Regions from separate parts of the Arthrobacter sp. NPDC092385 genome, predicted to be linked through region 2. Evidence: riboswitches for the same ligand, from Rfam matches in the RefSeq annotation. Region 2 holds a riboswitch; each other region holds the start of a gene.

Region 1 (5,668 bases), on a different contig from region 2:
CCTCCCGTGCCGTCGCCTTCGGTGCCGATCCGATGGACCAGACCCGCGGGGGTACCGCACCATTGACCGAGTGGTCGCCGATGATCCTCGCCTTGAAGACCCACGGGTTGTGGTTGGCGGCGGTACGTGCGTTCCGCCAGTGGCGGTCGAAGTTCTTCGCCGTACTCACCCCGGACGCCGCGAGCGCATTGAAGACGTCCGACGTCGCCCGGGTGGCGAGCGCCGACAGGATCACCTGGGCCTTCGCCGTCTCGAGCTCGGCGACGTCGTTGCGCCGCTCGTCCTCGACCTCGTCGTCGAGGAAGGCACCCTCGTACGCGTGCTGCAGGGCCCTCGCGGCCCGCTCGACCGTCGCGTCGGCCGCGTACGCTGCCGCGGACACCTCGCCGATGACCTGCAGGATCTGCGGGTCGGCCGCGAACGACGACGCATTGCCGTGGCTGAAGATGCGCGTGCGGTTCCGTACCTCGTGGGCGACGTCCCGCTCCGCGGCCGTGATGGTGCCGGCGAGGACGGCGAGCAGCACCGCCTGGTAGAACGCCGTCTGGTACTTGAACCGCGTGTCGAAGTCGATGACGTTCTCGGCGTCCACGCGTGCGCCGTCGAAGGTCGACGTCCCTGAGCCGGTGGTCTGCTGGCCGAAGCCGTCCCAGTCGTCCGCGTGCGTGACGCCGGGCTGATGGGTGCTGACCACGGCGATCACCTTCACGCCGTTGTCGGTGCGCTGTGCGAACGTGTCGATCCAGTCCGCGAAGATGCTCCCGGTCGAGTAGTACTTGGTGCCGGTGATGCGGAAGCCGCCGTCGTTCCTGTCCGGGTCCGGGCTGACCTTCGTGATGACGTCGCCGATCGTCACGCCGCCCACCTCGGTCCAGGAGTTACCGATCGTCTCGCCGTCCACGAAGCGCTTGAGCCACGTCTCGCGCTGCCGTCCGGTCGAGACGAGGCGGTCCTCCACGAAGGCGAAGTGTGCTCGCAGGGCCTGCGGGATGTTGGAATCCGCGGCTGCGAGCTCGGTGAGCAACCGGAACAGCTGGGGCAGGGATGCTCCGAAGCCGCCGTCGGCCACCGGTACCCTGAGGGCGCCGAAGCCGGCCTCGATGAGCGACCGGATCTCCTGTCGGGGCAGCTCGTGGTCGCGTTCCCGGCGGGAGGCGCCCTCGGCGATCCTCGCGAAGAGGGGACGGAAGCGGGCGGCCAGGAGTTCGTAGTCCGCGTCGGCGGTGGGAGGAGTGTGCGTCAGGGTGGTCATGGTGGACCTTTCCGGGAGGGATGGTGACTGATGGGGGACGGAGAGGACAGGCGGAGGGCGCGGGCGGGCGGAGCGGTGGAGTATCAGGCGGAGACGGGGGTGCGGGGTGCAACGGCGGGTGCGGGGCGCGTACTGAGCGTTGCGGCCGCGACGAACAGGACCCCCAGCACCGCGGCGGCCGCGATGACCGAGGATCCGCCCGTCGGCCAGGCACCGTTCAGGCCGAGGACCGCCGGGATCACCGTGCCGGCCGTGCCCACGAGGATCGCGCTCCAGCCCGTGATCCGGGTGAGGCGGGCTGCGCCGCGGGCGAGCAGCAGGAAGAAGAGCGCCCAGAGCACCGCCCAGCTGAGCCACAGCACCGAACTGACGGGATCGCCGTCGGCCGCCGTGCCTGCGAAGACGAGGGCCAGCACGGCGACGAAGCCGCAGAACCAGCCGACACCGGCGGATCCGAGGCCGGCCACCGAGCTCAGGCCCACGTACAGGTAGGTGAGTCCGAAGAGGACGATCCCACCGGCCGAAGCGGCGGTGCCGGGCCCACCGGCCGACGCGATGAGCAGCGCGAAGACCAGTTGCAGTGTGCCGATGGCGAGGTTGAAGAAACCGGAATCGCGCGGCGCCACCCGGCCCAGGAGGCCGAGGCCGTTGATCAGGAGGGCTGCTCCGGAGAGCAGGAGGCAGATGTACGACATGGGTGTCCCATCGACGGGACGCGGACCCGCAGGTACGCGCCGTGCTTGCCCCGGCACGGTCCGCACGGGGCCTGATCTTCACCTGGGGCACCCCACCACGGAGGGGGTTGCCGCCCGACGAGCCAGGGCTTCGCGTCGGGACTCTTGATCTGTGGTCCCCAGACTAGGTGGTCCAAGGGGCCGGGCACAGGGATGCGACGGCGGATAACGCGCCGTGACGCCCCGTGACTCTCCGTGCTCCCGCGCTGCCCCGTCGTCGTCGGAGCGCAGCAGCGGGTGACGCGGAGGTCAGGTCACGGCCGGTAGCCGAAGGCCGCCAGTCCGAGGTCGGGGTGGGCCTGGAAGCCCATCGCACGATAGAACGGGTGCGACCGCGCTCCGTCCTCGGATCCGTCCGCGTCGGTACTGAGTGCCACGAACATGCAGTGGCCGTAGCGCGAGCGGACCTCGTGCATCAGGGCACGGCCTACCCCGCGGCGCTGCGCTCCGGGGTGCACGAGGATGTCCTGGACGTAGCAGATGGACTCTCCGTCCGAGACGGTGCGCGCGAGGCCGAGCAGGCGGCCGTCCTCGTCCCGTGCGGCAAGAACGAGGTGTGAGCCTGCAAGGCTGCGCCGCAGCCTGTCGGGGTCGCGGGTGTAGGCGGTCCACCCGACGGCTTCGTAGAGTGCGAGCGCTTCCGCGAGGGGCGGGATCTGCCCGGCGATGATGTCCACGTCGCCCACCCTAGCCGCCGGCCCTCACGGCTCTACGGTGCGGCGATCGGAGCGGTCCGTGCCTTCGTGGCGGTGATCAGGTCGCCGGGCGTCAACTCGATGTCCAGCCCTCGCTGGCCTCCGGACACGAAGACCGTGGGGTGGTCGAGGGCGGTGGCGTCGAGGACCACGGGGGAGGGCCGGCGCTGCCCGATCGGGGAGATGCCACCGAGGACGTACCCGGTCTTCCGCTGGGCGACGGCGGGATCGGCCATCGTCGCCTTCCTTCCGCCGAGCGCGGCGGCCAGGGCCTTCAGGTCCAGTGTTCCGCTGACCGGGACGACGGCGGCCACGAGCGAACCGTCGACGCTGGTCATGAGGGTCTTGAAGACCCGCGCGGGTGCCACGCCCAGCGCGGCGGCGGCCTCGAGCCCGTAGCTCGAGACGCCGTCCTGGTGCTGGTAGGGCCGGGCGGTGAAATCGATTCCGGCTGCCGAGAGGGCAGCGAGCGCGGGGGTGCTGCGGGAGCCTGTCGGTTTCCTGCCCACTGCACCTCCTCGGGGTATCACGACACCGAAGCGACGTCCCGAACCGCCACGGAATCCAGCTCCGGCCGGCCCCAGGCTCCGGCGAAGTCGCAGGACAGGATGAACCCGGCCATGATTGGGCCCGTCAGGACGAGCCCTTCGACGTAATCTACGCCGTCGCGCTGGACGGGTTCCACTCCGCGCGACTGGAGGGCCTCGAGCAGGACGTCGGTGTCCAGCGCGTCGTCAGCCCGGAGGGAGCACCAGTACACGTACAGGCCTTCCACCTCGTCGAGGGTTGCATGGGAGCCGTCGCCGGTGACGGTGGTGCAGTCCTGGAGGAAATTCTCGATGTGCTGCGTCATGGTGTGTGTTCCTTTGCAGTGTCGGAAGCAGTGTCGGAAGCGGTGCCGAAGAAGGACCGGCCGGCGGGGGATGTCCGGCTCGGCGCGGTCGGCCCGGTCGGTGCGGAGGCAGTGCACGCTGCGCCTGATCCGTGTCAGCCTGCGGGGATGGCAGGGGAGGGCGGAGGCGTCAGGACGCCACGGGCGGAGCGGGAGTGTGCTCGGGGAGATCGTGCAGGCGGGATGGGAATCCGGCCGCGTGGGGCTGTGGAAGAAGGGCTTCCTGGTTGTTCATGGTGCACGCTCCCTCTCGGGGATGGTGCTCTGCTTTTGGGTACCCGGCGGACGCGCCAGGGTAACGAAGAGAAGAACCGAAGACAGCCGCCTTCTTCTAGACAACTACCCCCACCCTACGCTTTTTCCGCCCCGCCGGCGCAAGGAGGCTCAGCTACAGTACAGATATGCCCTCGATCCGCCCCCGGAACCGCCGGGCGACCATCAACGATGTGGCGACGGCCGCCGGCCTCTCGCGCGGCACGGTATCGCGGGTGGTCAACGGTGAGAGGTACGTCTCCGACGAGGCGAAGATCGCCGTCGAAGAAGCCATCGCGCGTGTCGGCTACGTACGCAATTCGGCCGCCCGGAACCTGGTCACCCAGGAGTCCCGCGCGATCGCCCTGATCATCCACGAACCCCATTCGCTCCTGTTCGAGGACCCGAACATCGGGTCCATCCTCCTCGGCGCCAATGCGGTCCTCTCGAAGGCCGATTACCAGCTCGTCTCGCTGATCATCGACTCCGACCGCGACAGCCGACGGGTAGCCGACTACCTCCGCGGCGGGCTCGTGGACGGAGCGGTGATCGTCTCCGCACGGGCCTCCGACCCGATCGCTTCCGCTGTACGGGACATCGGCGTCCCCGCGGCCTTCGTGGGACACCCGCCGGGGACGCCGGACCTGCCCTACGTTGCCATCGACAACGCCGCTGCGGCACGCGCCATCACGGAACGCCTCGTGGAGACGGGCCGACGGCGGATCGGCATGATCGCCAGCGCCATGGACCGCGATTCGGGGCACGACCGCTTCACCGGCTTCCGGGAAGCGCTGGGCGAGCGCTTCGACGCCTCACTGGTGGTCGAGTACCCGCTGTACACCTATGCGGCCGGTCTCGAGGGCATGCAGGAACTGCTGCACCGCTGCCCCGACATCGACGGCGTCTTCGCCGCATCGGATGCCGTCGCGGCCGGTGCCATGACCGCCCTGCAGGAATCCGGGCGCAAGGTGCCCGACGACGTCGGGATCGTCGGCTTCGACGACAGCAGCTGGGCCCTCCGGACACGGCCGCAGCTCTCCACGGTCAGGCAGCCCGCGGACCTCCTGGGCAGCACGGCGGCCGAGCTCGTCCTGGCGCAGATCAGGGGACTGCCGAGCCCGGTGCAGGTGCTCGACACCGCCGTCGTCTGGCGGGATTCGGCGTAGCCCTGACGGAGTTCGACACGACGGAGTTCGGCAAGGAGGACTGCCATGTGGATCGGGTTCGTCGAGTTCGACGTCCTGCTCGGCGACGTGCACTCGCTGAAGGGCAAGCGGTCCGTGGTGCGCCCGCTGGTGTCGGACCTCCGCCGGACGTTCGAGCTGTCCGTCGCCGAAGTGGGGCACCAGGACCTGCACCGCCGGGCCGTCGTCGGGGTCGGGGTGGTCGGAGGCGACCGGCAGCACGTGGTGGACGTGCTGGACCGCGTGGAGCGATTCGTCGCGGCGAGGCCGGAGATCGAGCTGCTGAGCGCGCGGCGACGGCTCCTCAGCAGCGAGGACTAGCTGCACTCGGCCGGGACGGCCCGGTCGGCAGGCGCGCGGGCAGACAGGTGCACGCTCCGCACCGGGTGCTGCGGCGACCCGGCTCAGGCCCCGGCGGAGGACGTGGCGAGCCGGTGGAGGGCGCCGTCGTCGAAGGCGTCGAGCAGTGCCCGGATGTCCTTGTAGACCTCGACGGCCCCGGCGTCCCGCAACTCCGCTTCGCTCGTGCCCCCGGAGGCCAGGCCGATGGTCGGGATCTTCAGCTCGGACGCCGCGAGGACGTCCCAGACGGAGTCTCCGACGAACACGGCGTTCGCCGCCTCGAGGCCGCCGGCGTGGAGCGCCGCCTCGAGGATGTC
Region 2 (5,668 bases):
TCCGCGGGACGCCCTCGACGGGATGGCAGCCAGCAACCCCTGCGTGTAGGGGTGCCGGGGGTCCTGCAGGATCGCCTGGACGCTGCCCTCCTCGACGATGACGCCGTTCCGCATCACCGCGACGCGGTCGGCCAGGTCCGCGACGACGGCGAGGTCGTGGCTGACCACGAGCATCCCTGTCCTCGCGTCCTTGAGGCCGCCGAGCAGGCGCAGGACCTGCGCCGCGATCGTGGCGTCCAGCGCCGTCGTCGGCTCGTCAGCGATGAGGAACCCCGGGTCCGCCGCGATCGCGGACGCGATGAGTGCCCGCTGGCGGAGGCCGCCGGACAGCTGGTGCGGGTACTGGCTCGCGCGGACCTCCGGGTCCGGAACGCCGACAGAGGCGAGGAGATCGACGACGCGCTCGCGGCGTGCCGCACGGTCCAGCTCGGTGTGCAGGCGGAGCACCTCACCCACCTCGTTCCCGACGGTCCGCAGCGAGTCCAGCGATGAGAGCGCGTCCTGGAGGATGAATCCGGCCTCGGTGCCCCGGACGCGGGTCCACTGGCGTTCGCCCCAGCCGGACGCGTCCTGGCCGTTGAAGCGCTGGGATCGGGACCGTACGTGCGCTCCGGGTCCCGTCAGTCCCACCAGGGTCCTGGCGGTCACCGACTTGCCGGACCCCGATTCGCCGACGAGAGCCAGGCACTCGCCCGGCCGGATGGACAGGGTCACGTCCCGGACGACTTCCCGCCGGTGGCTGCCGCGGCCGAATTCGACCGTGAGGCCCTCGAGTTCGACGACGGGCCCAGCGGCCGGCGACGGCGCGGGCTGGTGGGTGAGGGCAGGCGCGGGGCTCATGCGATCCTCCCTTCGGCGCGGCGCCTGAGCTCGCGGCCGATGACGGTGATGGACAGGACGGTGGCGACGAGGAACGCCGCGGGGAAGGTGATCATCCAGGGTGCGTTCGAGATGAAGTTGCGGCCGGCCGAGAGCATCGCCCCCCATTCGGGTGCAGGGGGAGGGGTGCCGAGTCCCAGGAAGCTCAGGGAGGCGCCGGCGCCGATGGCCGATCCGACGCCGATCGTGGCCAGGACCAGCACGGGCTTGATGACGTTCGGCACGATGTGCGTGAGGAGGACCCGCCAGGCGGGCAGCCCCAGCGTGCGCGCGGCCTCGACGTAGCCGGACCGCCTGACCAGGTGTGTCTGCGCCCTCGTGATGCGGGCGTAGTAGGCAATGCTCCCGGCGCCGATGGCGAGGATGGCGTTCTCGGTGCCGCCACCGATGATGCCGATGACCACCAGTGCGAGCAGGATCTCCGGGATGGCCAGGGTGACGTCGAGGAACCTCATCACGGAGGCCTCGACCAGGCGTCCGTTGAGGCCGGCGAGGAGGCCGATCGCCGTGCCGCCGAGGACCCCGATCGCCGTCGCGCCGATGCCGATGTACAGGGAGGTGGCGGCACCGTGGACGATGCGCGTGTAGTTGTCGGCGCCGGAATCGTCCGTGCCGAACCAGGCCGCGGCACTCGGCGCCTCGAAGCTTCTGGCCGGATTCACCGCGTAGGGATCGCCCGGGGCGAGAAGGCCGGGCACCAGGACCGAGGCCGCCAGCCACAGGAGGAAGGCGGAGGCCAGCAGGATGCCCGGGCGGATGCGGAGCCGGCGTCGTGCCCGCGGTGTCCGGCCTGGCGTGCCCGCCGGTGACACCGGGGGACCGCCCAGGGGGGTGGCGAGGGTTGCGACGGCGGGTGGGGCGGTGCGGGAGGCGATGCTCATGCTGTCACCACTTTCGGATCGATGAGCGTGTAGAGGAGGTCGATCACCAGGTTGACGACCACGTAGACCGCGGCCGAGAGGAGCACGATCCCGATGATGACGGGCAGGTCCTTGTTGTAGACCGAGGCCAGCGTGAGCGAACCGATGCCCTGCCGGCTGAAGAGGGTCTCGACGACGACCGACCCGCCGAGGAGCGCCGCGACGACGAAGCCCGACATGGTCATGACGGGGATGGCGGCGTGCCGCAGCGCATGGCGGATCCGCACCGGGAGGTCCCGCATGCCGCGGGACCGTGCCGTCAGGATGAACGGCTGCTCCAGGACGTCCTCGAGTTCGTTCCGCAGGACCTGGGACAGGGTCCCGAAGATCGCGAGGGCGAGCGTGAGTGCCGGGAGGACCAGGGCCGCCGTCCCCTGGTTGCCGCCGATGGGGAACCATCGGAGCGTGAAGGAGAAGACGATCAGCAGGGCGAAGCCGATGATGAAGGTCGGCGTCGCCGCGAACACCACCTCGATACCGGAGACGATCGACCGGATCCAGTTCGCACGCTGCGCCGAGAGGACGGCGACCGCGAAGGTCAGGGGCAGGGCGATTCCGACGGCGGCGCCTGCGAGCGCCGCCGTCGCACCGATCTGCTGGCCGATGGCTTCCGTCACCGGCAGGCGCAGGCGGTAGGACTGCCCCAGGTCCCCCTGCAGCAGGTTCCCGAGATAGCTGCCGTACTGGACGATGAACGGCTGGTCGAGCAGGTAGTCGGCGCGGACCTGCGCCAGGGTCTCGGCGGTGGGCCGTGCGTCGGGACCGCCGAGGATCAGCAGGGCGGTGTCACCCGGGATCAGGTAGACCGCGAGGAACGTCAGCGTGGCGGCGCCCCAGAGGACCCCGATCCCGACGGCCAGGCGTGTGAGGATGCGCCGGAGGACGGCCACCTACTCCGCCTTCCAGGCGTAGGTCAGCACGGGCACGGGGTGGGAGGTGTCCACCGCGACGTCCTGGACGGTGTTGGCGTAGGCGAACTGGCTCGGGTTCTCGTAGAGCGGGACGCCCGGGACGATCTCGAGCAGCCGGTGCTGGGCCTTGGAGTAGGCCTCGGCCGCCTCGGGGCCGTCACTGGCTTCACGGGCCGTCAGGAGCAGTTCGTCCAGGGCCGGATCGTCGACGTAGGACGAGTTCTGCCCGATCCGCTCCCCGGTGATCTCCGAGGAGTGGTACCGGATGAAGAGGACGTCGGTCGTGTTCGTGTGCCATACGCCCGCCAGCGCGTCGTAGTCCCCGGCGTAGCGCCGCTCGGTGAGCTGGGCCTGCGGGAGCTGGATGATCTGGAGGTCGAAGCCGGCCTTCCTGGCTTCTCCCTGCAGCTGGACCAGCAGGGGGCTCGGCGTCGAACTCTCCACCGCCGGCACCTCGACCACGAGGCGCTGACCGTCCTTGGTACGGAACCCCTCGCTGTCACGCGTGGACCAGCCGGCGTCGTCCAGCAGCTTGTTCGCCCGCTCGGGATCGTAGGTGAGCGTTCCCTCGACCGAAGGGTCGTAGTACTTGCTCTCCTTCGACAGGAAGCTGTCGATCGGGGTGTAGGTGTCGAAGCCGAGGCTGTCGGTGACGGCCTTCGTGTCCACGGACGCGGCGAATGCCTGGCGGACCGCGAGATCGTTGAAGGGTGCGCGGTTGAGGTTGAAGCTCAGGACGTACGGGCTGCCCGTCCGTGGCAGGTTCTCGTACGTGAAGTTCGAATCCGCCTGGACCGCGGATGCGTTCTGCGGTGCGAGGTTCTCGGTGAGGTCGTACTGGCCCGAGACGAGCGACTGGTGCCGGATGACCGGCTCGCTGACCAGGGTGACCTCCACGCCGTCGAGGTGTGCCTCGCCGTCGCCCTCGAGCCACTCCGGCGCCCAGTCGTAGCCGGCGCGCTTGGTGTAGCTGATGCTCTGGCCGGGCTTGTAGTCCGCGACCGTGAACGGCCCGGTGCCGATCGGGTTCTGGCAGAGCGTCTCGGGGGCTTCGGTGATCGCCTTGCCCGAGTTCATGCCGAGCCACGACTGCGCCAGGGTGTAGAGGAAGGGCGTGTAGGGGTACTCGAGGTGGGCTTCGAAGGTGTACTCGTCGATGACGGTGCCGTCCACGTACGGGGCGATGTACGCAGCCGCGAGGGGGGACTTCGTGGCCGGATCCCGCATGTGCTCCAGGTTCTGGCCCAGCACCTCGGCGTTCCAGGGCGAGCCGTCACTGAAGGTCACTCCCTCCTTGAGGTGGAACGTGTAGGTCTTGCCGTCCTCCGAGATGTCCCAGGATTCAGCGAGGTAGGGAGCGATCTCCCCGTTCTCGTCGAGCGTCACGATGTTGTCGTAGATCAGCCGGCCGAGGAATTGCTGCTGTGTGGCAGAGATCCCGTGGCCGTCGAGGCAGCCGGGTTCGGCCGAGATCGACACGTTCAGGATGCCGCCGTCCACCGGCTCGTCACCGGCCACCGAGGAGGGACCGGCCGGACCGGCGCAGCCGCTGACAAGGGACACCAGGGCGACGGCCGACAATGCGGTGAAGCTGCGGAATCGGCGGCGATCTCGGGCAGGACGAATTACGGATGCATTCATGGAGAATTCCTTGGAAGGGGTCCGGCACCGCGCACAGCGGAATTCACCGGAAAAGGGGATGAAGAGCAACAGGATGCGCAGGACGCGCAGGGTCTGCTAGGGGAGGGGGAGGGCGCTACAACTCACGGGGAGTGCCTTTCGAAGTGCTCTTGCCCGCGCCGGACCAGCACGAAGTGCCAAGGCGGAGGCCGCTTCGTCATCCGAACCACCCAGGAACATGGGGTTGGTGCGCGGCCTAGTCGGAGCTTGGCGGCCGCATCTCTTGAAGCTGAATTCACTATAGGCAGAGAATCCGGCAGTCGCGCCAATAAGAAGTAATATGACCGGGTATTGCGATATCGCCCCATCAGGCAGCGGATCCGATGCCGAACAGGGATCCCGCCTTCCGCTCAGAAAGGCATTCGATGATCGCTGCCCGTACCCCGGCTTCGCCCTGGACCACCGGCTCCTGGCGTAACCCGCCGGAGGACGCCGTGGTGGAAGGCGGCCACCTGCGCGTGACGGCCGTGGAGGGAAGCGACGCCTGGCGGCGGACGTCGTACGGTTTCGTCCACGACAGCGCTCACGCCCTGCTGGCACCCTTCCCCCAGGACACCGCTCTCGACGTCTCGTTCCTGCTCGACTACCGGGAGCAGTTCGACCAGGCCGGCATCTACCTGCACAGCAGTGCGGAGCACTGGATCAAGGCCGGAGTGGAGGTGTCCGACGGCGTTCCCCAGGTGGGTGCCGTGGTGACTGATCGTGTATCCGACTGGTCGGTCGCCCCGGTGCCCGAGTGGGGTGGGCAGGAGGTGACGGTGCGCATGAGCAGGAGCGGCGATGCCGTCACGATCCGCGCTCGCAGGTCAGGGGAGGCGTTCCGCCTCGTCCGCGTCGTGCCACTCGAACCCGGCCTGGAGGTCTCGGCGGGGCCGTATTGCTGCTCGCCCACGCGAGCGGGCCTGACAGTGACCTTCACCGGCTGGGCACAGGGGGAAGCGGACGCTGCGCTGCACGGGTAGGGGAGTCGCTGCCGCCGCCGGCCTGTGCATCAGCCGATGACGACGGCGCCGTCGTCATCGATCCGCCAGGTGGGCAGTCGCTCGGACGAACGAGTCAGGATGAGGTGGTTTTCCATGGAGCTCTCGGCGGGCGGCCGGACAGGCCTGGCCGGAGCGGCGGTGGTCGGGGTCGCCTTCGGGATGGCCCGCTACGCCTACGGCCTGACGCTGCCCGGCATCCGGCAGGACCTGGGGCTCTCCGAGCTGGTGCTCGGCCTCATCGCCAGTGCGACGTTCGCAGGCTACCTGGCCGGCCTGCTGCTCGCCGGGCCGCTGG
Region 3 (5,668 bases), on a different contig from region 2:
CGTCGAGCAGGATGTCTCCCCTGTCCGGTTCGATCAGCCGGTTGAGGACACGCAGGAGCGTGGACTTGCCGGATCCGGACGGGCCGATGACCGACGCCGTCGTGCCCTGCTCCACGTGCAGGTCGATGCCGCGGAGCACGTGGTTGGTCCCGAAGGACAGGTGGAGGTCCCTGCCGGTCAGGGTTCCCGATTCGATGGTCTTCACGCCTTGGCTCCTTCGCCGATCTTCGCGGCCAGTTCGTCCGGTTCCGGCTTCTCCCTCTTGCCCGTCCGCAACTTGTTGTCGATGTAGTTGACCAGGTGGGTCAGCGGGATCGTGAGGCACAGGTACAGGACGGCGGAGGCGATGAGCGGCGAGAGGTTGCCCGTGTTGCTGGCCGCATCGTTGCCGATCCGGAACAGTTCACGCTCGCTGGTCAGCAGCCCGAGGAAGTAGATGAGCGAGGATTCCTTGATCAGCGCGATGAACTGGTTCACCAGGGCGGGCAGCACGCGCCGCACGCCCTGGGGAACCACCACGAGCTGCATCGACGAGCGGTAGCTGAAGCCCAGGGCGCGCGAGGCCTCCAGCTGTCCCTTCTCCACGCTCTGGATACCGGAGCGGAAGATCTCGCCGATGTAGGCCGCCGCCATGAGCGACAGCGCGAGGATCCCCATGGGGAACGGGCTCGTGCTGCCGGTGGCCTCGCGGTAGATCGGGCTGAGTCCGATGCCGATGAGCAGGATGATCACGACGGCGGGCACCCCACGGAAGATGTCCGTGTAGATGCGCGCCGCCCAGCGGAGCAGCCGGTTGCGGGAGATCCCCATGATCGCGAGGACCATGCCGAGGACCGTCCCGATGACGCCGGACGCGATCGCGAGGATCAGGGTGTTCCGCAGGCCGACCGCGAGGAGCTCCGGCAGGACGGCGGCCATCGCCTCCCAGTCGAAGAAGGTCTGCGCGAGCTGTTCAAGGGCATTCATGGAGGGTCGGCTACTTTACTTCCACGGCTTTGCTGCCGGGCTTCCAGTCGGTCGGCATCTCGCGGTCCGGGTACCACTCCTTGGTGAGCTCGGACCACGTGCCGTCCTCGACCACGGCGTCGAGGCCCGCGTTCAGGGCGTCGATCAGGGGCTGGTTCTCGCTGTTCACGGCATAGGCGGTGAAGTTCTCCGTGTTGATGATGGTCTCGGCGATCGTGGTGTCGTCGCCCTCCTTCACCTGGCCGGTGGCCTGCTGGGACGGCGCGACCCACGCGTCCACCTGGCCGTTCTTCACGTTGGCGTACACGGTGTTGTAGTCGGCGAAGCGCACGGGCTCGAGGCCCAGGGTGTTGGTGACGTAGTCGTCCTGCACGGTGCCCTGCACCACGCCGATCCGGGTGCTCTCGGACAGCGAGTCGAAGCCCGTGACCGGAGAGCCGTTCTTGGCGACGACGGCCATGTAGCCGAAGTCGTAGCCGTTGGTGAAGCCGACGTTCTCGCGGCGGGCCTCGGTGGTGGAGATCGAGGAGGATCCGACGTCGAACTGCTTGTTCTGCACCTGCGCCAGCAGCGCCGAGAAGTCGGTGGAGGCGAACTCGACCTCGAGGCCGAGCTTGTCGCCGATGGCGCGCAGCAACTCGTTGTCGTAGCCCGTGAAGACGCCGTTCTCGATGAAGATGTTCGGAGGCGCATCCGAGAGGGTGCCGACGCGCAGCGTGCCCTCGGTGATGAGTCCGAGCTTCGAGGTGTCGATCCCGTCGATCGGCGTGGTGTCCTCGGTGGTGTACTTGTCCAGCGTCTGCTGGTCGCTGCCGGCCAGGGCGTCGGTGGTCTCGGTGGGCTCGCTGCTGGAGCTGCCGCAGGAGACGGTCAGGGCGAGGAGGGGTACGGCGAGTGCCGTGAGGACCTTACGGGAGATGTTCATGGTTTCCTTCGATGCCGGCCCGGGTTCCGGGCGCACAGGGTGAGGGGTTTTCGGAGGTGCCGGTCGACGGCACGGAAGGAGGCTGCTTGCTGCTGGGTGACACGCTCGCTGTTCTGGGCTGTGCGCGTTGTGATGTGGCTACCCGGCGATCCCGGGACGCCGCACGACGCCGTACTTGCCAACCGGGGGACTGGTCCCGGCGGCCGAATCTTCACCTGGAGCACCCCACTACGGGAGAGGGTTGCTGTCCAGCCGGCCAGGGCCGAGGGCTGGAACTCTTGATTTCAAGAAAAACGCTAGGGCAGGGTGAAGGGCCCGGTCAAAACGACAGCGGGCGGAAATCGGCGTTTGACGCGGTAAACGGGCCTCTACACGGCCGTTTGTGGTGGAGATTACACGAATCGGTCCACGAGCTCGGTGAGTTCGGCGGTGAGCGCGGCCGACGTACGCAGGTCCTGGCCGTCGAGCGAGAGGACGGGCGCGAGGAGCCGGATGCTCGAGATCAGCCAGACGGCGTCGGCGTCGAGCAGGTGGTGCGGTTCGAGCGGACCGTAGCCGAGCTCCCACCCCTGCTCCTTCGCCGCTGCGAAGAGAGCGCTCTGGGACGTGCCCGCCAGGATGCCGCTCTCCAACTGCGGTGTGAGGAGCGTCTTCTGCCCGTCACGGTCGTAGGCGAGGAGCACGGTGGACGTCGGTCCTTCCAGGACCTTGCCGTCGGAGGACGTGAAGATGACGTCGTCCGCGCCGTGCGCCTTCGCATGGCGGATGGCCGCCATGTTCACCGCGTAGGAGAGGGTCTTGGCACCCATGAGCAGCCACGGCGCACGTTGTGCCACGGTGCTGTCGTACCCGCGCTCGAGGAACAGGACCTTCAGGCCGGCGTCGCGCTGTGCCAGGGTCGACGCCGGAACGGGCGCCACCTGCACCCAGGCCGTGGCGCGGCCCGCGTCCTCCACCCCACGCGTGGCGATCAGCTTCACGACGGCGTGGCCGTGGTCCGGCTCGGCCGCCGCGAACTCCCGCAGGCCGGTGCGGATGGCGCGGCTCCAGGCCTCCGCCCCGGGCACCACCAGGTCGAGGGCGGCGGCCGACGACGCGAGCCGCGCGAGGTGCGCCTGCTCCTTCCGGGGAGTTCCGCCGACGGCCAGCAGCGATTCGAAGATGCCGTCCCCGCGCGTGGCGCCGAGGTCGGTGGCCATCAGTTGCGGCTGCGAGGCGTCGACGACCTTGCCGTCGTCGTGGGCCGGGTCGAGGAACACGAGAACAGTCATGGCACCAGCGTATCCGCTGCCATTCCTCGGGCCGGGCCGGGCGACGACGGTACGCCCACGGTCAGGCGCAAACGTCGAGCTACCGTTTGCCGTACTTCCGGTGCACCGCCTGCTTGCTCACCCCGAGGCTCTGGGCGATGGCCTCCCATGACAGTCCTGCCTGGCGGGCATTGCGGACGAGGCCCGCTTCTGCACGCCCTACCTCCCGCTGGAGTTCGGCGACTGCCTGCAGTGCTTCGCTGGGCCCTCTGCCGTCCATCGATCCGACGAGTGTTCTCATCCTCTCCACCTCCATGCGTCAACATTAGTTGACAACGCGGCGGTGGACAAGGGCCGTGCTGCCCCGCCGCGGCGGCCTGTCCTAGACGGCCGACCAGCCGCCGTCGGAGGGCAGGATGGCGCCGTTGATGTTCACGCCGTCGTCGCTCAGCAGGAAGGTGATGGTTGCCGCGAGGTGGGCGGGATCGGCGATGCTCGGGATGTTGACCCGGGCCGCCTCGAGCCGCGCCGACCCGAAGGCCGACGGCGTGCCCGGCATCGGGATGCCGGTGGCGACTCCGCCCGGCGCGACCGCGTTGATGCGCACGCCATCCTTCGCGTACATGAACGCTGCGCTGCGGGTGATGCCCACCACCGCGTGCTTGGACGCCGTGTAAGCGACGCCGGATGCCGATCCTCGAAGCCCTGCTTCGGACGCCACGTTGACGATCGACCCGCGACCGGCGTCGAGCATGACGGGCAGCACGGCCCGGGTGAGCCGCATGAGTCCTTCGACGTTGACGGCGAAGACGCGCGACCACATGGCGTCCGAGACCTCGTGGAGCGGGCTGAAGTCGTCGTTGATGCCGGCCACGTTGGCCAGTGCGTCGATGCGTCCCTCGGTGCCGGCGATGATGCGCGCCACGGCCTCGGCGTCGGTGAGGTCGGCCGCGATCGGCACCACCTGGTAGTCGTCCAGGGACGCGGTGAGGTCCTCGATGCGATCCGCGGCGATGTCGACGGCGATCACCCGGCCGCCCTCACGGGCCACGCGTGAGGCCGTGGCGCGGCCGATGCCCGATCCTGCCCCCGTGACGATGACGGTGCGTCCCTCGAACCGGCCCGCGACCGGGCGCTCCTGCCAGGCGGAGCCGTCCGCCTCCGGGATGATGCCTCCGTTGACCCGCCTGACGAGATCGTCGACCGCCGCCTGCGGCAGTGCGCCCTGGCTCAGGGCGACCAGTTGCTGCAGCGGCATGGACCGGGCGGGGCCGAGTGCTGCCTCGTCGGTGCCGGCCTGCGCGAGGAACCCCCTCAGGACAGGCCCTCCCTCGGGGTGGCCGAGCCACTGGTCGATGGTGCTGGAGGCGGTCAGGGTGGCAGGAGTCCGGGACATGGGAGGTCCTTCCGGTTCGGAGGATCGGGGGAAGTGCTGCTGTCCCTGCAGGCTACATTCAACGCCGTTGAATGGCCAGTGTCGCGCGCGATCCTCCTTTTTCGACGGGCATTGTCCCGGACGGACTCGCAGGAGGAACCCGGCCGTCTAGGGTTGGAGGATGATCGAAGGCCGGACGGAGACGCGCAGCGCCATCCTGGCCGCCGCCCGCACCCTGTTCCTCGAGCGCGGATATGCCGGCGCCTCGGTCCGCTCCGTAGCATCCGCGGCAGGAGTGGATGCGGCGCTGCCCATCCACTATTTCGGATCCAAGGAAGCCCTCTTCCTCGAGGCGCTCCCCCAAATGCCGGACTACCAGCCGCTCCTCGGCGGCGACCCCGCAACGCTGGGGGAACGGTTCGTCCGGTTCGTCCTCGATGCGGAGGACCACCTGCGGCCCCTCTACCTCACGCTCCTGCGGGCCAGTGACGCCGGGGCCGTGAGCGCGCAGTTGCGGCACCTCCATGAGACGACCTTCGTCGCGCCCCTCGAGACACGGCTCACCGGGCCCGGTGCTGACTTGCGTGCACGCCTCGCGGCGGCGCTGGTGGGCGGGCTCATGTACGCCCTGTGGGTCGTCCAGGACGAGCGGCTCCTCGCCGAGGACCACGAGGCGATCATCGGTCGCTACGGCGCCCTCCTGCAGCAGCTCGTGGATCCGGCGCTCTAGGTTCCGGGTGCTCCTCGCCGCCGATGTGCCCTGCCGGCGACCAGGAGCGGGATGATCCGCGCCGGGAGGATGGGTGGGAGAGGTCAGGGGACGAGCGCGACGTCCTCGCCACGCAGGGTGGCGCGGAAGCCGTCGTCCTGGACGGCGACGTCCTGCAGCACGAGGCCCTCGGGCAGGCCCTCGATGTCATGCTCGATGGTGACGAGCCGGCGCACCACGGCCGCGGTGGCCTCCGAGAGGAGATCCGGTCCGCCGATGTCGATCGAGCGCGGTTCGACGACCAGTCTGCCGGCCTCGACCTCGACCGTGCCGGTGGCGGTGACGCGCAGCTCGCGGCCCAGGACCTCCACGGTGCGGACCACCACGGCCCGACCGCCGTCGGCTCGGACGTCCGTCCCCTCGCCGAGCTCGTCGGCGACGGC
Region 4 (5,668 bases), on a different contig from region 2:
GGTAGCCACCGAGAAGCCGCCCGTCGGGCAGGTACCGGCCGCCCCGGGTACTCCACCGGTGCAGGACCTGCGACCCGCCACCGTCCCCGGCGGACGCGTCCCGGGCACCCCGACAGGGGAGACGCCGCCGGGAGACGGCAAGCGCAAGGGCCAGGTCGACCAGGGAAAGCTGCAGGACAGGAACACGGTCCAGAAGGACGGCACGGTCCAGGGCGACGGCAGGGGCCAGGACACGCAGGCTGAGGGGGTAGTCACCAGCACCGGTCCTGAGCGGGGGGATCGCGACGTCCGCAGGTCCTTCGCCGGCCCGGATCCCTCCTGGCGCCTCACGCCCGTCGAGCAGGCCGACGAACCGATGTTCCTGGCTGGTCCGTTCTCCGACGATGATGCAGGGATGTCGCTCTTCCTCGCCGACGCGGACATTCTTGCGTACGCGGAAGCGGACGCCGACGTCGAACAGGCCGCCGGGCCGGCGAACGACCCCTCCGGCGATGCCGCTCCGGACGAGCCCGCCACTGGGGTGGAACCGCCGGCCGAGCCCGTCACCGTCGTGGAACCGACGGCCGAGCCGCTCGCCGTGGTCGAACCGACGGCCGAGCCCGTCACTGTGGAACCGCCGGCCGTGAAGTCGCCGGCGCCCGTCGCCGAGGACGGCTGACGCCGGCTACGAGGTGATCTGCCGCTTCGACGAGATGACGCCGGTGTTGAAGCCGGCGAGGTTGAGTCCTCCGTGGAACCGCGCGTGCTCGATCTTGATGCAGCGGTCCATCACCACGTTCAGGCCGGCCTTCTCGGCATCGCGGGCCACGTCCTCGTGCCACGATCCCAGCTGCAGCCACAGGGTTTTCGCGCCGACGTCCAGCGTCTCCTGCAGCACCGAGGGCAGGTCGTCGTGCTTGCGGAAGACATCCACGACGTCGGGCACCTCCGGCAGGTCCTTGAGCGACGCGTACGCCGGCTGCCCCAGGATCTCCTTGGCCACCGGGTTCACGAAGTACAGGCGGTACGGCGAGGAGGACTGCAGGTAGGTCGCGACGAAGTAGGACGCACGGGAGGGCTTGTCCGATGCCCCGACGATCGCCACGGACTTCGCGTTCCTCAGCAGGTTCAGCCGTTCGGGGGCCGAAGGCCCCTCCCAGGTCCGTTCCGGTGCGGTGCTGCTCATGCTCCCACTCCTACTGCCCGTGTTGCCGACGGGTCGTCGTCGTTCTCTCCCGCGGACTCCTGGGGGAGTTCGGCGAATGCTGCGTCCGGGGACTCCACGGCAGCTGCGAGCGCCTGGTCGATGTCCCACAGGATGTCGTCGAGGTCCTCCAGCCCCACCGAGATCCTGACCAGGTCCTCGGGCACGCCCGCGGCGACGAGCTGCTCGGCGGAGAGCTGCTGGTGCGTCGTCGAGCCGGGATGGATCACGAGGGTGCGGGAATCGCCGACGTTGGCGAGGTGCGAGGCCAGCTGCAGCGACTCGATGAACTTCTGGCCCGCCTTGCGGCCGCCCTTGATGCCGAAGCTGAAGACCGAGCCGGGTCCCTGCGGCAGGTAGGTCTTCGCGCGCTCATGGTGTGCATGCGTGGGCAGACCCGCGTAGTTGACGTACTCCACGCGCGGGTCGGCCTGCAGCCACTCGGCCACGGCCTGCGCGTTCTCGAGGTGCTCGTCGAGACGCTGCGCGAGGGTTTCGACGCCCTGCAGGAGCTGGAAGGCCGACGACGGCGAGAGCGAGGGCCCGATGTCACGGAGCTGCTCGGTGCGGAGCTTGGTGAGGAAACCGTACTCGCCGAAGTTCCCCCACCACTGGATGTTGCCGTAGGAGGGCACCGGCTCGGTCATCATGGGGAACTTGCCGTTGCCCCAGTTGAAGCGCCCGCTCTCCACGATCACGCCGCCGAGGGTGGTGCCGTGCCCGCCGATGAACTTGGTGGCGGAGTGGATCACGATGTCCGCGCCGTGCTCGATCGGCCTCACGAGGTAGGGGGTGCTCAGCGTCGAGTCGACGATGAAGGGTATTCCGGCGTCGTGCGCGACCTTCGCCAGCCCGGCGAGGTCCGCGATCTCGCCCGAGGGGTTCGCGATCACCTCGGCGTAGACGGCCTTGGTGTTGTCGCGGATCGCGGCCGCGTAGTCGGCCGGGTCCGTTCCGGGCACGAAGGTTGTCTCGATGCCGAACCGGCGGAGCGTGACGTCCAGCTGGGTCACCGTCCCGCCGTACAGCTGGGAGGCGGCGACGATGTGGTCGCCGGCCTGGCACAGGGCGGCGAAGGTGATGAACTCCGCGCTCATGCCCGACGCCGTCGCGACCGCCCCGATGCCGCCCTCGAGCGACGCGATGCGCTCCTCGAACGCGGCGACCGTGGGATTGCCGATACGCGAGTAGATGTTGCCGTACTTCTGCAGTGCGAAGAGATTGGCGGCGTCGTTGGTGTCCTTGAACACGAACGACGTCGTCTGGTAGATCGGCACCGCCCGGGCGCCGTGCGTGGCGTCGGGGGTCCCGCCGGCGTGGAGCGCACGCGTGCGGAAACCGAAGGAACGTTCTGCCATCAGACACCTGCCTTGCTGGGTCGGGATACTGCGAGGGTGGATTCGGGATCGAAGTCGACGCCGGCCTTGCGGGCGGCGTCGGCCTCCAGTTCGCGCACGATCGGCAGGATGTCCGTGCCGAAGGCCGCGACTTCCTCCTGGAAGTGCAGGTAGCAGGTGAGGAAGAGGTTCACGCCGATCTTCTTGTACTCGACGATGCGCTCGGCGATCTGCTCGGGCGTCCCGATGAGCTGCGTCTTGAAGCCGTCGTTGTACTGCACGAGGTCCTCGAAGCTGGAGTCGGCCCACATGCCCTTGCCGTCCTTCGTCGACGCGCCGGCTTCCTGCACGGCGTCCCGGAAGCCCTCGACGGCGGGGCGGTGCGCCTTCTCGACGATCTCGCGCAGGGTGTCGCGTGCCTCCTTCTCGGAGTCACGCGCGATCACGAAGCCGTTGAGCCCGTACCGGGGATGCCGGCCGGCCTCCTGTGCTGAGGCCCGGACTCCTGCGACGTTCTCCTTGAAGCCCTCGAGGTCCTTCCCGTTGGAGAAGTACCAGTCCGCCACCCGTCCGGCGGTCGCCTGGGCCGCTGTCGAGTTCCCGCCGAAGAAGATCTCGGGGTGCGGGCGGCCTGGGACGTCCACGGGGGCCGGGCTCAGGGTGAAGTTGTTGATGTCGTAGTACTTCCCCGACTGGCTGTAGCCCTCTTCGGTCCACAGGCCGCGCAGCACCCGGATGAACTCCTCGGTGCGGACGTAGCGTTCATCGTGCTCGAGCCACTCGAGGCCGAAGTTGACGAACTCGTCCTTGAGCCACCCGGAGACGATGTTGACCGCTGCGCGGCCGTTGGAGATGTGGTCCGCGGTGATGATGTATTTCGCCAGGACGCCCGGGTGCCACATGCCCGGGTGGACGGCGGCGATCACCTTCAGCTTCTCGGTCGCGGCCAGGAGGGCGAGGGAGAAGCTCGTCGCCTCGTGCTGCTTGTCGGCGCCGTAGGACGCGGCGTAGCGGGTCTGGGAGAGCGCGTACTCGAAACCGGCGTCCTCGGCGATGCGCGCGAGCTTCCTGTTGTAGTCGAAGTCCCAGCTGGTGCGCTGTTCGATGGTCGAGACCACCAGGCCGCCGCTGACGTTGGGAACCCAGTAGGCGAATTTGAGGGGGGCGGAAAGGTCGGCGACGCTCATGGTTTCCTCCATCGGTCTGGCAGTAGCACCCTTCTGTCGCCGTGGAACACGGAGGCCAGGGTTGCTGCGGCGTCAATGAGCCAGATCTCTCAGCCGCTCCGGATGGTCAGGTCGAGTGTGACACCGAGGTGCTGCAGAACCAAAACAATGTGTCCCCGTATGAGGTCCTGTCTCGAAGCCATCAGTGCACTGAGGACCTTGACAAAGCCGGGAACGCATCAAAGACTGGCCGTGGGAGCGCTTCCATGGGGATGGACCAGCGCTCCGCATTCGGGCGATCACGCCAACCACCACCACATGAGGAGCAATGATGCTCAGCATTTCCAGGACGTGTGCAGTGACCCTTGCCGTAGCAGGGGTTCTGGTCTCCACCGCATTCTCCGCCCTGCCGGCCTCTGCCCAGGGGCCCAAGGACGGTCCGGAACAGGGAGCGGCTTCGTCCGCCACCGAGTTCTATGTCCCGATGAAGAACCACTATCACGAGGCCCAGCGCCAGATCGCGGAGTTGCGGTCTTCCGGCGACCGTGCGACCGCCGACAGCCTCAGCGCCATGGTCTCGGCTCCACAGGCTGTCTGGGTCACGGGCAGCGATCCCGCCACCGTCACGCAGGAGGTGCGGACCACCACGCATCGCGCGGCAGGCAAGGGCCAGGTGCCCGTGCTCGCCGCGTACAACCTGCCCTTCCGTGACTGTTCGCAGTACTCGGCCGGCGGAGCGACCGACGTCGCCGGCTACAAGGCCTGGGTGGACGCGCTCGCCGCGGGCATCGAGGACAGGGCGGCCATGGTGGTGCTCGAGCCGGACGGGCTCGGCATCATCCCCTGGAACCGCGGGCTCGACGGCAACCTCGAGTGGTGCCAGCCGGCAGAGGCGAACGCCCGGACCGCGGCGGCAGAGCGCTTCGAGATGCTCAACTACGCGGTGGACCAGCTGAAGGCGCTTCCCAACACCAGGGTGTACCTCGACGGGACGCACAGCGCCTGGCTCGGTACCGGTGAGATCTCGAGCAGGCTCGTGAAAGCCGGTGTGCAGAAGGCCGACGGCTTCTTCCTGAACGTCTCCAACTACGAACTCACCGAACGCCAGGTGAAGTTCGGCAGCTGGGTGTCCCAGTGCATCTACTACGCCACCGAGATCAACCCGGGGGCCTACGGTTCCTGTGGCAGCCAGTACTATCCGGCGTCGCCCACCGACTTCTCCACCTGGGGACTGACTGACGCCTGGTACGCGAAGAACGTGGCGGGCGCGGCGAACGCGCCGTCGAACGACGAGCTTGCACACTTCGTCATCGATACGAGCCGCAACGGCAAGGGCCCCTGGGTCCCCACGGCCGCCTACCCGGACCCTCAGGTCTGGTGCAACCCGCCGGGCCGCGGACTGGGCCACCTGCCCACGTCCGATACCGGCAACCCGCTGGCCGATGCCTTCCTGTGGATCAAGGTGCCTGGTGAGTCCGACGGCGAATGCAGCCGCGGACTGACGGACAACGGTGGAGTGGATCCCGAGTGGGGCCGGGTAGACCCGGCTGCCGGAGCCTGGTTCCCGGAGCAGGCCATCGACCTGATCAGGAACGCCGGCGCGCCCGTCCGGCCGTAGCAGAGCGGGGTGTGTGCGGTCCGATCGGGCCGTGCACACCCGTCTGCACCTAGGCTGATGGAATGGAAACCTGGAAGTCGGCGCAGCGCGTGCAGGAGCGAAGGCTCTGGCACACGCTTTTCTGCGTCGGCGTCGTCCTGACCGTCACCCTGGCAGCGAGCATCGTCCTGGTCGCCGAAAGCGGGGCGCCTGCCATCCGCGCCTGGTTCTACGTCCAGCAGTCCGTGCTGCTCCTCCTCGGCGCGGGTGGGACAGCCCTCGCCTTCCGCCGCTGGCGCTCCTTCCGCGGGCGCGGGTAGGGTACGCGCCGTTACGCGAATGTGACAAACCGGCGGAGCGCTGGTTATCGTCTTCGAGTGCCTCC

What was found. Region 2 has a riboswitch for S-adenosylmethionine ahead of ACIQCY_RS16730 (ABC transporter substrate-binding protein). Riboswitches for the same ligand answer to the same signal wherever they lie in the genome.
Region 1: another riboswitch for S-adenosylmethionine. It lies ahead of ACIQCY_RS04170 (AmiS/UreI family transporter); the one in region 2 lies ahead of ACIQCY_RS16730 (ABC transporter substrate-binding protein).
Region 3: another riboswitch for S-adenosylmethionine. It lies ahead of ACIQCY_RS01450 (ABC transporter substrate-binding protein); the one in region 2 lies ahead of ACIQCY_RS16730 (ABC transporter substrate-binding protein).
Region 4: another riboswitch for S-adenosylmethionine. It lies ahead of sfnG (dimethylsulfone monooxygenase SfnG); the one in region 2 lies ahead of ACIQCY_RS16730 (ABC transporter substrate-binding protein).

The regions. Positions count from the first base shown of each region.
Region 1 covers NZ_JBIVQL010000002.1:223,921-229,588, reverse strand. The annotation lists gene ACIQCY_RS04175 (acyl-CoA dehydrogenase family protein) at 1-1,252, opposite strand, end outside; gene ACIQCY_RS04170 (AmiS/UreI family transporter) at 1,336-1,947, opposite strand; SAM riboswitch class IV at 1,984-2,097, opposite strand; gene ACIQCY_RS04165 (GNAT family N-acetyltransferase) at 2,241-2,663, opposite strand; gene ybaK (Cys-tRNA(Pro) deacylase) at 2,696-3,190, opposite strand; gene ACIQCY_RS04155 (hypothetical protein) at 3,208-3,534, opposite strand; gene ACIQCY_RS04150 (LacI family DNA-binding transcriptional regulator) at 3,975-4,991, shown strand; gene ACIQCY_RS04145 (DUF503 domain-containing protein) at 5,037-5,330, shown strand; gene ACIQCY_RS04140 (HAD family hydrolase) at 5,414-5,668, opposite strand, start outside.
Region 2 covers NZ_JBIVQL010000019.1:11,444-17,111, forward strand. The annotation lists gene ACIQCY_RS16715 (dipeptide ABC transporter ATP-binding protein) at 1-840, opposite strand, end outside; gene ACIQCY_RS16720 (ABC transporter permease) at 837-1,760, opposite strand; gene ACIQCY_RS16725 (ABC transporter permease) at 1,757-2,689, opposite strand; gene ACIQCY_RS16730 (ABC transporter substrate-binding protein) at 2,690-4,351, opposite strand; SAM riboswitch class IV at 4,492-4,619, opposite strand; gene ACIQCY_RS16735 (DUF1349 domain-containing protein) at 4,756-5,352, shown strand; gene ACIQCY_RS16740 (MFS transporter) at 5,452-5,668, shown strand, end outside.
Region 3 covers NZ_JBIVQL010000001.1:288,704-294,371, forward strand. The annotation lists gene ACIQCY_RS01440 (amino acid ABC transporter ATP-binding protein) at 1-205, opposite strand, end outside; gene ACIQCY_RS01445 (amino acid ABC transporter permease) at 202-966, opposite strand; gene ACIQCY_RS01450 (ABC transporter substrate-binding protein) at 977-1,891, opposite strand; SAM riboswitch class IV at 2,058-2,175, opposite strand; gene ACIQCY_RS01455 (aminodeoxychorismate lyase) at 2,284-3,162, opposite strand; gene ACIQCY_RS01460 (AsnC family protein) at 3,242-3,457, opposite strand; gene ACIQCY_RS01465 (SDR family NAD(P)-dependent oxidoreductase) at 3,524-4,537, opposite strand; gene ACIQCY_RS01470 (TetR/AcrR family transcriptional regulator) at 4,698-5,246, shown strand; gene ACIQCY_RS01475 (LmeA family phospholipid-binding protein) at 5,330-5,668, opposite strand, start outside.
Region 4 covers NZ_JBIVQL010000009.1:80,492-86,159, reverse strand. The annotation lists gene ACIQCY_RS12795 (hypothetical protein) at 1-658, shown strand, start outside; gene ACIQCY_RS12790 (CoA-binding protein) at 665-1,165, opposite strand; gene ACIQCY_RS12785 (O-acetylhomoserine aminocarboxypropyltransferase/cysteine synthase family protein) at 1,162-2,541, opposite strand; gene sfnG (dimethylsulfone monooxygenase SfnG) at 2,541-3,719, opposite strand; SAM riboswitch class I at 3,713-3,816, opposite strand; gene ACIQCY_RS12775 (glycoside hydrolase family 6 protein) at 4,045-5,304, shown strand; gene ACIQCY_RS12770 (hypothetical protein) at 5,367-5,603, shown strand.